Regions from separate parts of the Peptoniphilus indolicus genome, predicted to be linked through region 2. Evidence: riboswitches for the same ligand, from Rfam matches in the RefSeq annotation. Region 2 holds a riboswitch; the other holds the start of a gene.
The links. A riboswitch is a leader RNA that binds a small molecule or an ion and turns the genes downstream of it on or off. The one in region 2 is predicted to bind FMN.
Positions count from the first base shown of each region.

Region 1: another riboswitch for FMN. It lies ahead of DYE58_RS10625 (ECF transporter S component); the one in region 2 lies ahead of ribD (bifunctional diaminohydroxyphosphoribosylaminopyrimidine deaminase/5-amino-6-(5-phosphoribosylamino)uracil reductase RibD).

Region 1 is NZ_UGTH01000001.1:2,178,574-2,185,100, reverse strand. Features, by position in the region: gene DYE58_RS10655 (FecCD family ABC transporter permease) at 1-569, shown strand, start outside; gene DYE58_RS10650 (ABC transporter ATP-binding protein) at 559-1,320, shown strand; gene DYE58_RS10645 (YbaN family protein) at 1,340-1,699, shown strand; gene DYE58_RS10640 (chorismate mutase) at 1,927-2,184, shown strand; gene DYE58_RS10635 (L,D-transpeptidase family protein) at 2,204-3,580, shown strand; gene DYE58_RS10630 (TraX family protein) at 3,589-4,296, shown strand; FMN riboswitch at 4,329-4,449, shown strand; gene DYE58_RS10625 (ECF transporter S component) at 4,523-5,122, shown strand; gene DYE58_RS11590 (transposase) at 5,353-5,682, opposite strand; partial or broken gene DYE58_RS11585 (transposase) at 5,736-6,041, opposite strand; gene DYE58_RS10610 (hypothetical protein) at 6,336-6,527, opposite strand.
Region 2 is NZ_UGTH01000001.1:1,804,957-1,811,483, reverse strand. Features, by position in the region: gene ribH (6,7-dimethyl-8-ribityllumazine synthase) at 1-281, opposite strand, end outside; gene DYE58_RS08695 (bifunctional 3,4-dihydroxy-2-butanone-4-phosphate synthase/GTP cyclohydrolase II) at 281-1,495, opposite strand; gene DYE58_RS08690 (riboflavin synthase) at 1,505-2,149, opposite strand; gene ribD (bifunctional diaminohydroxyphosphoribosylaminopyrimidine deaminase/5-amino-6-(5-phosphoribosylamino)uracil reductase RibD) at 2,130-3,221, opposite strand; FMN riboswitch at 3,336-3,451, opposite strand; gene DYE58_RS08680 (Na/Pi cotransporter family protein) at 3,593-5,278, shown strand; partial or broken gene DYE58_RS11205 (transposase) at 5,444-5,659, opposite strand; gene DYE58_RS08670 (helix-turn-helix domain-containing protein) at 5,730-6,248, shown strand; gene DYE58_RS08665 (IS630 family transposase) at 6,254-6,527, shown strand, end outside.

The sequences.
Region 1 (6,527 bases), 370 kb from region 2:
CAATCAGATTAATACTTGTTGGGGTAGCTTTGAGTATGACATTTTCGGGGATATCTCAAGCGATTAGCGCAATTTCAGGCGGGAATTTAAATACAGTTCAAGCGATAGTAGAAGGTAATGTAGCTCAAAAGACTTGGCAAGACGTAAAAATTATGGAAATATATGGTGGAATTGGATTAGTAGCATCAATGTTTTTGGGTAGAAGTTGTGATTTATTATGCTTAGAAGATAAGACGGCGAAAGCTATAGGAGTAAATGTAAATAGAGATAGATTTATAATTTCAATAATAGCGGTTGCGTTAGCGTCTGTCGCAACGGCTATAGTTGGAGTAATAGGTTTTTTAGGTCTATTAGTAGCTCATATAGCAAGAATAGTGGTGGGTAGTAATCATAGATACCTAATACCTTTTTCAGCTTTATTAGGTGGCTTTATTTTACTTGGAGCAGATACTCTGGGAAGAATTATAGTTTACCCATATGAAATATCTCCGTCTATAATTATGACTACAATATGTGGACCATTTTTTATAGTTCTATTAAAAGTAAGAGGTAAAAAATATGGAAATTAAAAAATTAAATTTTTACTATGGAAGTAAACACGTGATAAAAGATTTATCTTTAACTTTTGATAATGGTAAAATAACTACTTTGCTTGGAAGTAATGGGTGTGGGAAAAGTACACTTTTTAAACTATGTACTAAAGAACTCCCAATAAGACACGGAATTATTAAACTCAATGACAAAAATATAGATGATATAAATCGAAAAGATTTTGCAAAAAAGGTTGCTATAGTACATCAACAGAATAAGTTTGTGGGAGATATAGATGTTGAAAGTTTGGTTAGTTATGGTAGAAATCCATATCTATCATTTATGGAAGGACTTGATGAAAAAGATAATTATGAAATAGAAACTGCAATAAGATTATGTGGATTAGAAGATATTAGAAAAAAGTTTATTAGTCAATTATCTGGAGGGCAATTGCAAAGAGTTTGGATAGCAATGTCAATTGCACAAAAGACAGAGATATTATTTTTGGACGAACCTACAACATATCTAGACATAAAATATCAAATTGAAATTTTAGAATTGGTAAAAAAATTAAATAAAGAATTATCAACAACCATAATAATGGTACTTCACGATATAAATCAAGCGCTACAGTATTCAGATGAAGTGGTTGGAATGTATAATGGTAAAGTTGAATTCAAAGGAGATCCTAAAGTTGAATTGACAGAAGAATCTATAAGTAGGATTTATGATACAAAATTGAGTATAGAAAAATTTAAGAATAGGTTAATAGTATTGCCGAAATTTTAAAATAGAAAAGGAGTAAATTTTGAAGACATTATATATATTATTAGGTTTTATATTGCTGGGATTAGGTATTTTCGGGATATATATACCGGTACTTCCAACTACACCATTTTTATTATTGGCAACAGCTTGCTTTGCAAATGGTTCAGAAAAATTTAATTGTTGGTTTTTGCAGACAGAAATTTATAAAAATAATATAGAACCTTTAAAAAAGAAAGAAGGTATGACTATTAAAAAGAAGTTGAAAATAATGGGCATGATAACTTTATTTTTAGGAATTTCTTTTTTAGTAATGAGCAATATTCATGGAAGAATATGCTTAGTAGTTGTATTTTTGGCACATTGTTATTATTTCTTTGTAAAAGTCAAGACTATAGAATGAGAAGTAGAAGTTGCGAAACTTCTATTTTTTTTAAGATTATAAAAATTAAAATATTGTTGCTAAATTGTATTTAATTTGTAATAAAAAATAAATTGCTCTGTGGTATCATTATCTAATGAAAGTATAAATTAATTTTACTTTATATTATGAAATAAAATATATGTATTTAATGGTATTAGTAAAAATAGATTAAATTAGTTTACATATTGTAATTTGGTGGTGTAGACATGAATAATTTAGAAAATTTAAGAAGAGAAATAGATGAAGTTGATAAAAAAATAGTAGAGCTTTTTGAAGAGAGAATAAATATTGCAGTTAAGATAGGGGAGTGGAAAAAATCTAATAAGATAGAAATTTTTGACTCTAAAAGAGAAGAAAAAGTAATAGAAAAAGCTATAGAAGCATTGGTAAATAAAGAGTATAAAGAAAAAATCAGCGAGCTATTTCATAAGCTTATGGATATAAGCAAGGATATACAAAAGTAGTTATAGGTGAAGAAAATAGATGAAGAAATTATTTAAAGTGACAATTTTTTTAATCTTGTCAGTTGTACTGACAATATATGTGGTTGGAGTGAATATATTTAAAGATAATTTTATGCCTAACACATTTATAAATGGGAAAGATTTTAGTTTAACCAATAAGTCGAAACTGTATGAAAATTATAATTCTAAATATGGAGAATATAAGTTAAAAATTGTTGAAAGAGATTCAGAAGAAACTCTGTATTCAAAAAGTTTTGATTATTCAGATACTTTGAATAAAGGGCAGAGTGTTGAGCAAAATTCTCTCTATTGGCCAGCATATATTTTAATAAAAAAAGAATATAAATTAAAAAATACAGCTAAGTATGACTTCGAGAAGTTTAATCAAGTTTTGGAAAGTTTAAAGATAAATACAGCGCCAAGAATTGAACCACAAGATGCAAAAGTGGTTTTTGAAGGGGATAAATTTGTAGTAAAACCGGAAGTTTATGGAAATAAAATAAATAGTGAATTGTTTGCGAAAAAAGTTTTGGAAGCTGTTCAAAATAGAGATGAAGTATTGGATTTAGAAAAAGAGGGAATTTACCATAATCCAAAAATAAAAAAAGATGATGAAAAATTACTTTCACAACTTGAACAAAAAAATAATTTGAATAAATTTGAAATAACTTATGACTTTGCAGATAGAAAAGAAGTATTGAAGAATGATTCGCTTATAAACCTTTATTCTCCAAATGAAAAAAATTTATTGGTGCCAGATGTAGAAAAAGTTGAGCAATATATAAAGTATATAGCTGGTAAATACGATACATTCAAGGCAACAAGAGATTTTCAAACTACAGGGCTTGGAATTGCAAGAGTCAGCGGAGGAATATATGGTTGGATGACAGATGTAAAATCAAGCACAGATGAATTAGTTAAGGCTTTAGAAAACACTAAGACTGTAACTATAAAACCAGTATATAGACTAGAAGGATATAGAAGAGAGACTAATGATATAGGAAATTCTTATATTGAAATAGACCTTGGAAGACAACATATGTGGATGTATAAAGATGGACAGAAAGTTTTAGAAACTCCAATTGTGTCAGGAGACCCTACAAAGGGAAATTCAACTCCAACAGGTACTCAAAAAGTATGGGCCAAGGAAAGAGACAGGATATTAAAGGGAGCAACATGGGAATCACATGTAGACTATTGGATGCCTTTTGATTGGACTGGATGTGGATTACACGATTCAGTATGGAGAAGCACATATGGAGGGAGCATATACAGACATAATGGTTCACATGGTTGTGTAAATACACCGCCTTCAATAATGCCTACTTTATTTTCAAATTCTTTTTATAATATGCCAGTTGTAGTCTATGATTCAAATACTCAAATGGTAAGTTAGGAGATAATATGAAAAAGGATTTGTTGAGTTCCAGCACATTAAAAATAATAGCTATGTTATGTATGGCTATAGACCATACTGCAGCAGGCATTATAAATAATGTAAATAATATATCTTTATTAGGGTTAAATGTAAATGAATTATATTATGCCATGAGGAGTATAGGAAGAATTGCATTTCCTATATTTCTATTTTTACTTATCGAGGGTTTTAATAAAACTAAAAATATAAAAAAATATTTTTTTAGAATGGTAATTTTTGCTATTATATCTGAAGTTCCATTTGATATGGCTTTAAATGGAGGATATTATAGTGCTCATAGTCAAAATGTATATGTAGAACTATCTTTGATTTTAGCAATGTTATATTGTATAAAAATTTCAGAAGAAAAGTTTAGTAGGTTTAAAGGTATATTGTTGGGTATAATAACTGTGTTTACATTTGCAGTAGTGTCTGAAGTTATTGAGGCAGACTATGGAATGTATGGTATAGTGGCAGCTATTATTATGTATTCATTTAGTAAGAGTAGGGAGACAAGAGCTATATCCATATTGCCAGCCTTTGCTTTTGAAATTCATATGCCGGCAGTATTTCTGTCAATCCCATTAGTTTATTTTTATAATGGGAAAAGAGGTTTGAATTTAAAATATTTATTCTACGCATTTTATCCATTACACTTAATTATAATAGGGATTATTAGAATGAAACTATTGTAAAGTATGAAAAAGTATAGTATACTAATTACAGTAAGTATCTTCAGGGCAAGGTGAAATTCCTGACCGGCGGTAAAGTCCGCGAATCCTTTTAAATAGGATTGAACTTGTGAAATTCAAGTACCGACAGTAAAGTCTGGATGAAAGAAGAAATTGCAATTAAAGTTGTGATTGAATGCCCCGAAGTTTTGGGGCTTTTTTTGAGCCCAAATTTTTGGGAGGGTTATTTATGAATAAAGTTAACAGTAAGAGTAATACTAAAGTGATGAGTAGAATCGGAATGTTGAGTGCAGTTGCATTTTTACTTATGTTTTTTGAATTTCCATTGACATTTATTGCACCATCATTTATTAAACTTGATATTTCTGATTTACCGGCAATGGTTGGAGCATTTACAATGGGTCCGGTGGCTGGAATTATAATAAGTGCGGTTAAAAATGTACTTCACATAGCGCTAAAGGGGACTTCTACTGGGGGAGTAGGAGAATTGTCTAATTTTATAATCGCCTCTGTCTTAACAGGAACAGCAGGTATAATCTATAAGAGAGATAATACCTTTAAAGGCGCAATCGTTGGTATGTTAATTGGTACTGTATTAATGACAATAGTGGCAACAATTTCAAATTATTTTGTAATTTTTCCACTATATGCAAACTTTATGCCTATGGAAGCAATTATAAATGCAGGAAAAGCTGTTAATTCAAACATTAATAGCTTATGGGATATGATGATTTATTCTCTCGTACCATTTAATTTAATAAAGGGATTTTTAGTTTCAATTGTTACAATGTTTATTTATAAAAAAATTAGTCATTTATTTAGAATATAGTTTTTAGGAAGTTTAAAGTCTGTTAGAATGAATAAGTTCTAACAGACTCTTTATAGGCTCTATGTCAAACATTGGGGAGGCTCATAAAATCGAGCCTCTCATTTTATATAAAAATCAACACATAGCAGCTAAAATAAGTCCAAAACTAAAATAAAACAAAAACCACTAAAAATAGGCATAGCAAACAAAACTCCTAGGAGTTTTCAGAAAATTTAATACTCTTTTGCCAACTACTTACACGAAAACATAATTCGTTTTCTAAATAAATCAAAATTCCTCATACCAAAACAATTTCTCTTTAAAGTCTTTATCTTAGTATGCGTACCCTCAAGAGGACCATTAGACCAAGGATAATCAAAAGAATTACATATCTCATCAAACCAATCATTAAAAGCAGTAATACAAGAACTAAATTCCTTTAAACCGGACTCCTTAGCCCTTCTTATCCACTCACTCAAACATATACTAGCCATCTTTTTATTAGGCTGAGTAAGAACATATTGGTAGAACAACTCTTTTAATTGATAAGCTAACCTTAAATCCTCACTTAACCCAAGCATTAAAGAAACCTAATTAGCCTGCATAGAACTAAGCATAGAAGAAGGCTTTGTAACTAAACCCTTGCTTCTCTTAAAAACACCCTAAGCTTAGAAGAAACATCCCTTTGAATCCTCTTTCTAACATTCTCCAAAGCCCAAGAAACCTGTCTTATGAAATAATACCTATCAATAATATGAATCGAACTTCTAAAGAACCTATCCCTAACAGACTTAAAAAAATTAGACATATCACTTACCAAAAACTTAACACTCATCCTCTCTATATTAGAAATCCTTTTAAAATACTCAAACAAACAATCCTTACTCCTAGAAAGTAAAATATCAATAACACTATGAATATCACCATTAAGAAGAGAAGTCTGATACTTGTTATTGCCACTATCACCCTTAAACTAATCAATACACAAAACCTCAGAAAACTTACCCCTAGGAACACTTAAACAATTTAAAATACGAAGAACAGTATTCGAAGAAACATTATACCTATTAGCAATAGAAGAAATAGAATAAACCACATCAAACTCATGAACAATAGCAAAAACAAGCCTCTTAGTCATAGTATGACCATTAGCAAAAAATCAAGATTCCTTTCAAAACGACACCCACAAGACTTACAATCATACCTAGTTTTCCTTAAATGAATTAAAGACTTCTTACCACGAATATGAGTATCTTTTAATCCTTTGAGTCCTATGACCATGAACCCAAATCCTTTTAGAACCACAATGAGGACAGACAGACATCTTAGAAACAAAAAGATGAACATGGACAAATTCATTATCCTCATTAAAACTATCAAAAACTACATCTTTAAAACCAAACAAATTCATGATATTATTTTGCAC
Region 2 (6,527 bases):
CTACATACGTAATCAAAATGAGGTGTACTCCCCCTTATAACAGCTCCCAAACAAATCACTCCATCATAATTTTGTGTATTTGCCAATTTCTGTGCAAAAAAAGGTATTTCAAAAGCTCCCGGAACCCAACATACTGTTATGTTGTCATCTTCTATCTCATGTCTTTTCAAACAGTCTATAGCGCCACCAAGTAACTTAGATGTTATAAATTCATTAAACCTACTCACAACAATCGCTACCTTACTTCCCCTTGCTGAATAATTTCCCTCAATAATTCTCACTACATAACCTCCTCAGTTTTAAACTCTTGTAAAATGTGACTCATCTTTTTAGCTTTCGTTTCTAAATAAAATCTATCCGTTTCATTTGAATGTATTTCTATTGGCACTCTCTTAGTAATTTCCATTCCATACTCTTCAAGATCATATACTTTATCAGGATTATTTGTCATAAGTTGTAACTTCTTAACTCCTAAATCCTTTAAAATTTGAGCCCCTATATAGTACTCCCTTGCATCTTCAGGAAATCCCAAAGCTAGATTAGCCTCTACAGTATCCATTCCTTTATCTTGTAGTTCATAAGCTCTCAATTTATTTATAAGGCCTATTCCCCTGCCCTCTTGTCTCATATACAAGACTATTCCTCTGCCTTCTTTTTCAACTCTTCTCATAGCTTCAGCTAATTGGTCCCCACAATCACATCTCGCAGAACCAAAAGCATCTCCCGTCAAACACTCAGAATGCACTCGGCACAATACATCATTGCCATCTGATACATCACCTTTTACCATTGCAACATGGTGCTCTCCATTCAATTTGTTTATATAACCATAAGCTGTAAATATTCCATGCTTTGTTGGAAGTTTGCACTTTGTAACTCTTTCTACTAACTTTTCATTTGTCTTTCTATATTTTTTAATTTGGTCTATGTGAATAAACACAGCTCCCAAACTATCAGCCATTTCCTTTAGTCTATCTCTCTTCATCATTGTGCCGTCTTCTTCCATTATTTCACAACACAATCCTATTTCTTTTAAACCCGCAAGTCTTAACAAGTCTACAGTTCCCTCTGTATGTCCTTCACGTTCTAAAACACCGCCGTCTTTAGCTATTAGAGGAAACATATGCCCCGGTCTTCTAAAATCAATTGGCCTTACGTTCTCATCACAACACATTCTCGCCGTAAAAGCTCTCTCCTCTGCTGAAATCCCCGTAGTTGTTTCAACGTGGTCTATTGAAACAGTAAATGCAGTTTCATGATTATCAGTATTTTTACTCACCATTGGCTCTAAACGAAGCCTTGCCGATTCCTTTGAGCTCATCGGCATACAGATAAGCCCCTTTGCCATAGACGCCATTCTATTTAAAGTTTCAGTCGTTGCAAACTCTGCCGCTAAAATCATATCCCCTTCATTCTCTCTATCCTCGGCATCCAAAACAAATATTATTTCACCTCGTCTTAACGCTTCCAATGCTTCATCAACTGTATTCCACATAATTACCTCCTAAAAACCATATTTTCTCAAAAATTCCATATCTATCTTAGACTTACTACTTTCATTTTCAAATTCAAAATATCTATTTATATATTTTCCCAGTACGTCAAACTCTACGTTTATGCCATCTCCTAAATCTAAATTTCCTAAATTTGTCCTTGCCAACGTCTCAGGAATAAGAGATACCGTAAAAGAATTTCTACTCACATTAGCTAAAGTCAAACTCACACCATTTAATCCTATGGAGCCCTGTGCAACAAACTGCGTTTTAAATTCATCATCAACACTTATTTCAAGTAAATATCCATCTTTATTTGGCGTTTTGGAAATGACTTTTCCAACCGTATCAACATGCCCTTGAAGAATATGTCCCCCTAATCTGTCCATTGGTCTTACAGCTCGTTCCAAATTCAATTTACTCCCAGAAACCAAACTATTTAATGCTGATTTTTCAGCCGTAACACGCATCATATCAGCTGTAAAAAAATCAGCTCCAAAACTTGTAACCGTTAAACACACCCCATTAGTTGCAATACTATCGCCAAGTTTCACATCTTCTAATACCAATTTTGAATCAACATAAATAGTTAGCCTGTCGCCTCTCTTTTCAATTTTTCTAAGTGTTCCTATTTCCTCAACTATCCCCGTAAACATCTCTCACTCCATGTATTAAAATGTCTCCATCTAAATTTTTTGTGCTTATAATATTAAAATTCAAACTATCAGATAAATTTAATATTCCCTCTCCATCGTCCACAGATTTTCCGCCGCCCAACAACTTTGGAGCTATATAATGATAAATTTCATCTACCAATCCAGCCCTTATAAACGAAGAGTGAACTTCAGAACCCCCCTCAACTAAAATGTGAGCGATATCTCTTTTTAATAGTTCATCACAAATTTCATTTAAATTTAAACCTTTCTCATCTCTCGAAACTCTTACTACTTCACAACTCTCAATTAATTTCTCACGCTTTTCAAAATCAGATGAGCTTGTAAAAACAATTGTCTTAGCTTCCGAATTATAAATATTGTAGTTAGAATTTATTTCAAGTTCACTGTCTAATAAAATTCTAATTGGATTGTCTCCCTCACCACTTCTGTTAGTTAAGAATGGATTATCTTTACTCGCTGTATTTTTTCCCACCAATATTCCGTCTACCTTGCCTCTTAAGATGTGTGAATCTTTCCTTGAAGTAGAATTTGTAATCCACTTGCTTTCTCCAGAGCTCGTCGCTATTTTTCCATCAAGAGTTGTTGCAAACTTAAGTGTTATAAATGGTCTCTTCTTAGATTTATTCAATAAAAAAACTCTGTTTTGAAACTTTGCTTCCTCTTCAAGCATTCCAACTTCTACATCAATTCCCTCTTTTTTTAAAATCTCTATCCCTCTGCCAGAAACTCTCTCGTCAGGGTCTTTTATCGCAACCACAACTCTTTTTAACTTTTCTTTTATAATCCTATCAACACAAGGCGGCGTCTTCCCATAATGTGAACATGGCTCTAAAGTTACATACATAGTTGCCCCTTCTGCCATTTTACTCACTTTGTTAAGTGCATCCACTTCCGCATGATTATCGCCAAATCTGTGATGATAACCTTCAGCTATTATCTTGTTATTTTTAACCACAACTGCCCCAACCAATGGATTGGTCTTTGTAAATCCTCTTCCAAGTTCTGCCAGTTCAAGAGCTCTCTTCATAAATTTATCTTCTTCAGAAAGTATAAGTACCGCCTCCTTACAAATGAAACAAAATCATATTTTCTTACATAAAAAAACCGAAGCTCACAGAGCTCCGGATGGACGTCAAATCATAGCAAAATAAAATTATCCTGCATAAATACTCTTCTCCCATCCGGACTATAACCGTCGGTATCGGAATTTCACCGATTCAATCTTTCGACTCGTGGACTATCACCACCGGTGAGGAATTACACCTCGCCCTGAAGAAATATGAAAATGTTTTTCTTGTTAATAAAATAACATAAAAAACTTTAAAAGTAAACCTCAAATTTTAATTTTAAAATGGTTCATAATTATAAAATTTGTTATAATTAGAGATGTTATTTATATAATAAATTATACGGAGGAAATTAATGGACCAAACAATTACTCTTGCTGAAATTAATTGGCAATTTATAGCAGGAGGTTTAGCACTTTTCCTATACGGTATTAAACTTATGGGAGATAGTTTGACAAATTTTGCCGGCACTAAGATTAGAAGTTATATAGAAAAATATACATCTTCTCCAATCAGTGCAATATTTGTAGGTATACTCATGACGGGTATAATGCAATCATCATCAGCCACTACAGTAATCGCCATAAGCTTAGTTAGAGCAGGTCTTATGAACCTTAAACAAGCTATAGGTATAACACTTGGTGCCAATATAGGTACTACAGTTACAGCAATCTTAATAGGTTTTGATTTAGATTATTTAGCATACTTTATTATATTAGTTGGTGTTTTAATATATATGCTCTCTGACAAAAAGAGAAGTACTTATGCCGGTGAAATAATAATAGGATTTGGACTTTTATTCATTGGACTGAATATGATGGGTGGCGCCCTTAAAGATTTAAAAAACATTGAAGGCTTTGAAACTTTTGTTGTTAAAATGTCAACTACACCTGTCCTTGGAGCTATAGTTGGTGCAATAGTGACAGGAGTAATACAATCTTCAAGTGCCATCGTAGGTATTGTACAATCACTATACCAAACAGATGCACTAACACTAAAAGCATCTCTTGGATTAGTATTTGGTGCCAATATAGGTACTACAGTAACAGCTCTTTTGGCATCAATTGGAGGAACAATATCAGCTAAAAAAACATCTATGTTCCATATAATATTCAACGTTGGCGTCTCTATAATATTCCTAATACTGCTAACACCATATTATCATTTACTACTATTAGTATCAGAAAAATTTGCACTAAATAGAATGATGACAATAGCTGTTGGACACTTTATGTTCAACTTCTTAGGTATGTTAATATTTTTACCATTCATTTCTAAATTTGGTGAAATACTTGATAAGCTAATACCTGGTAAAGATGAACTTGCAATTGATTATGGTAAAGTCGAATTTGATGAACAAATGATTAAAAATTTCCCAGCCGGTGCTTTAAAACAAGCAAGACTCGCTATCGAATCTGCTTCTGCGCTAGCTCTTCAAACTCTTCAAACTTCACAACAATATCTTGAAACTGGAGATAAAAAATACTTTGACAAAGTAAACCAAATAGAAGAGATAGTAAACTCACAAGACACAGAAATAGCAACTTACCTACTAAAAATTTCAAAAGAGAATCTATCTTCAGATATGATTTTGGAATACTCAGTAGATTTACAAGTTCAAAAAAACTTCGAAAGAATTTCAGACTTGGCTCAAAATTTAGCAGAATACTATGCAATGATTTATGATTCAGGAGAAAAGATAAGCGAAGATGCAATGGAAGAATTAAAAGATGTATATGACCTTATAAGCAACATCTATGTAAATGCTGTGGAAGTTTTTAAAACTAATGATATAACTCTTTACGATACAATGAAAGATGATGAAAACAAATTAAATCAGTTAGAATATCAGTTGAGAGAATCTCATTTCAATAGACTTACTACAAAACACGTAAAAGCAACTGTAGAAACTTCTCTTTTTGTAGACATCATCGGTACACTTGAAAGAATTGGGGACCACGCATTCAACATAGCACGTATAACTTTCAAGCCAATCAAGACACACGATGAAAAAACAAATCCTTCTGAATTCTTTGAATAAACAAAAAAATCCTCGGTAATAACCGAGAATCAGAATGAAGACAAACCCAGGTTTTTCCTGGGTTTGTTTTGTAATTATTAGCTTTTTAAAGTATTTTTTTAGATTCGTATAAAATCTTGATAATTTTTCCAGTAAAAGACCTCCATTTAGGTCTATCTTCCAAAGTATTTTTGCTAATTTTTTCATATTTAGACACGCAAATGTAAGTGCTGCTTTCATTCTCATTTTTTGTATACCTTTCATGTTGGTATATCTAAATCCATGAAATTCTTTTGCACTTCCAAATTGACGTTCAATAGTTTCTTTTCTTCTTTTATACTCTTCTTTTCCTACTTTTGTATACCTGTATTCTTCTGATATATGAAGATAATCTTGCCCAATATGCCTACTTATACTAATATCCGTTAAACAATAGATACAATTGTGTGATTTAATGTAGTATAATAATATTATGAAAGATATACAAAAACAAATTCAAGAATTAGAAGTAGAACTCAAAAAAACTAATAACAAAAGAGAATATATAAGGATTAAAGCCATAATACTAAAACTTAAAGGCAACAGTGCCAAATCCATATCTGAAAAATTAGATGTTGGAAAATCTACAGTGTTCGCATGGTTAAAAGCATATAGAGAAGATTCTGTAAACGCATTAAAAAATAAAAAAAGACAAGGCAATCATAGAAATCTCTGCTTTGAAGAAGAAAAAGAATTCCTAAAGCAATTTGAAGAAAAAGCAGAAAGTGGACAAATAGTAACAGCCAAAGAAATAGAAAAAGCATATGTAAAGCTTGTAGGACATTCCATAGGAACGGGTCAAATATATAGAGTACTAAAAAGACACGGATTTAGAAAAATAATGCCAAGAAGTAAACATCCTAAGAAAGCAAGTAAAGAGGTCATAGAGACCTCAAAAAAATTAACAGCAGAGCAAAAGAACTTAGAAACGTTAACCCGGATAAAAAAGTAAGAATAATGTTCCAAGATGAAGTAGGATTCAGTCGCATAAATAAGCCGAAATACTGTTGGGGTAACCATAAAATAAGACCATCAGTACCTTATCATCATTTAAGAGAATACAGATATACTTATGGAGCAGTAGAACCAACAACAGGAGAAAACTTCTTTTTAATATTGCCGTATTGTAATACAGACTGTACGAACATATTTTTAAAAGAACTCTCCAAAACCTATAAGAATGATATGATACTACTAGTATGTGATGGAGCAACATGGCATAAATCCAAAG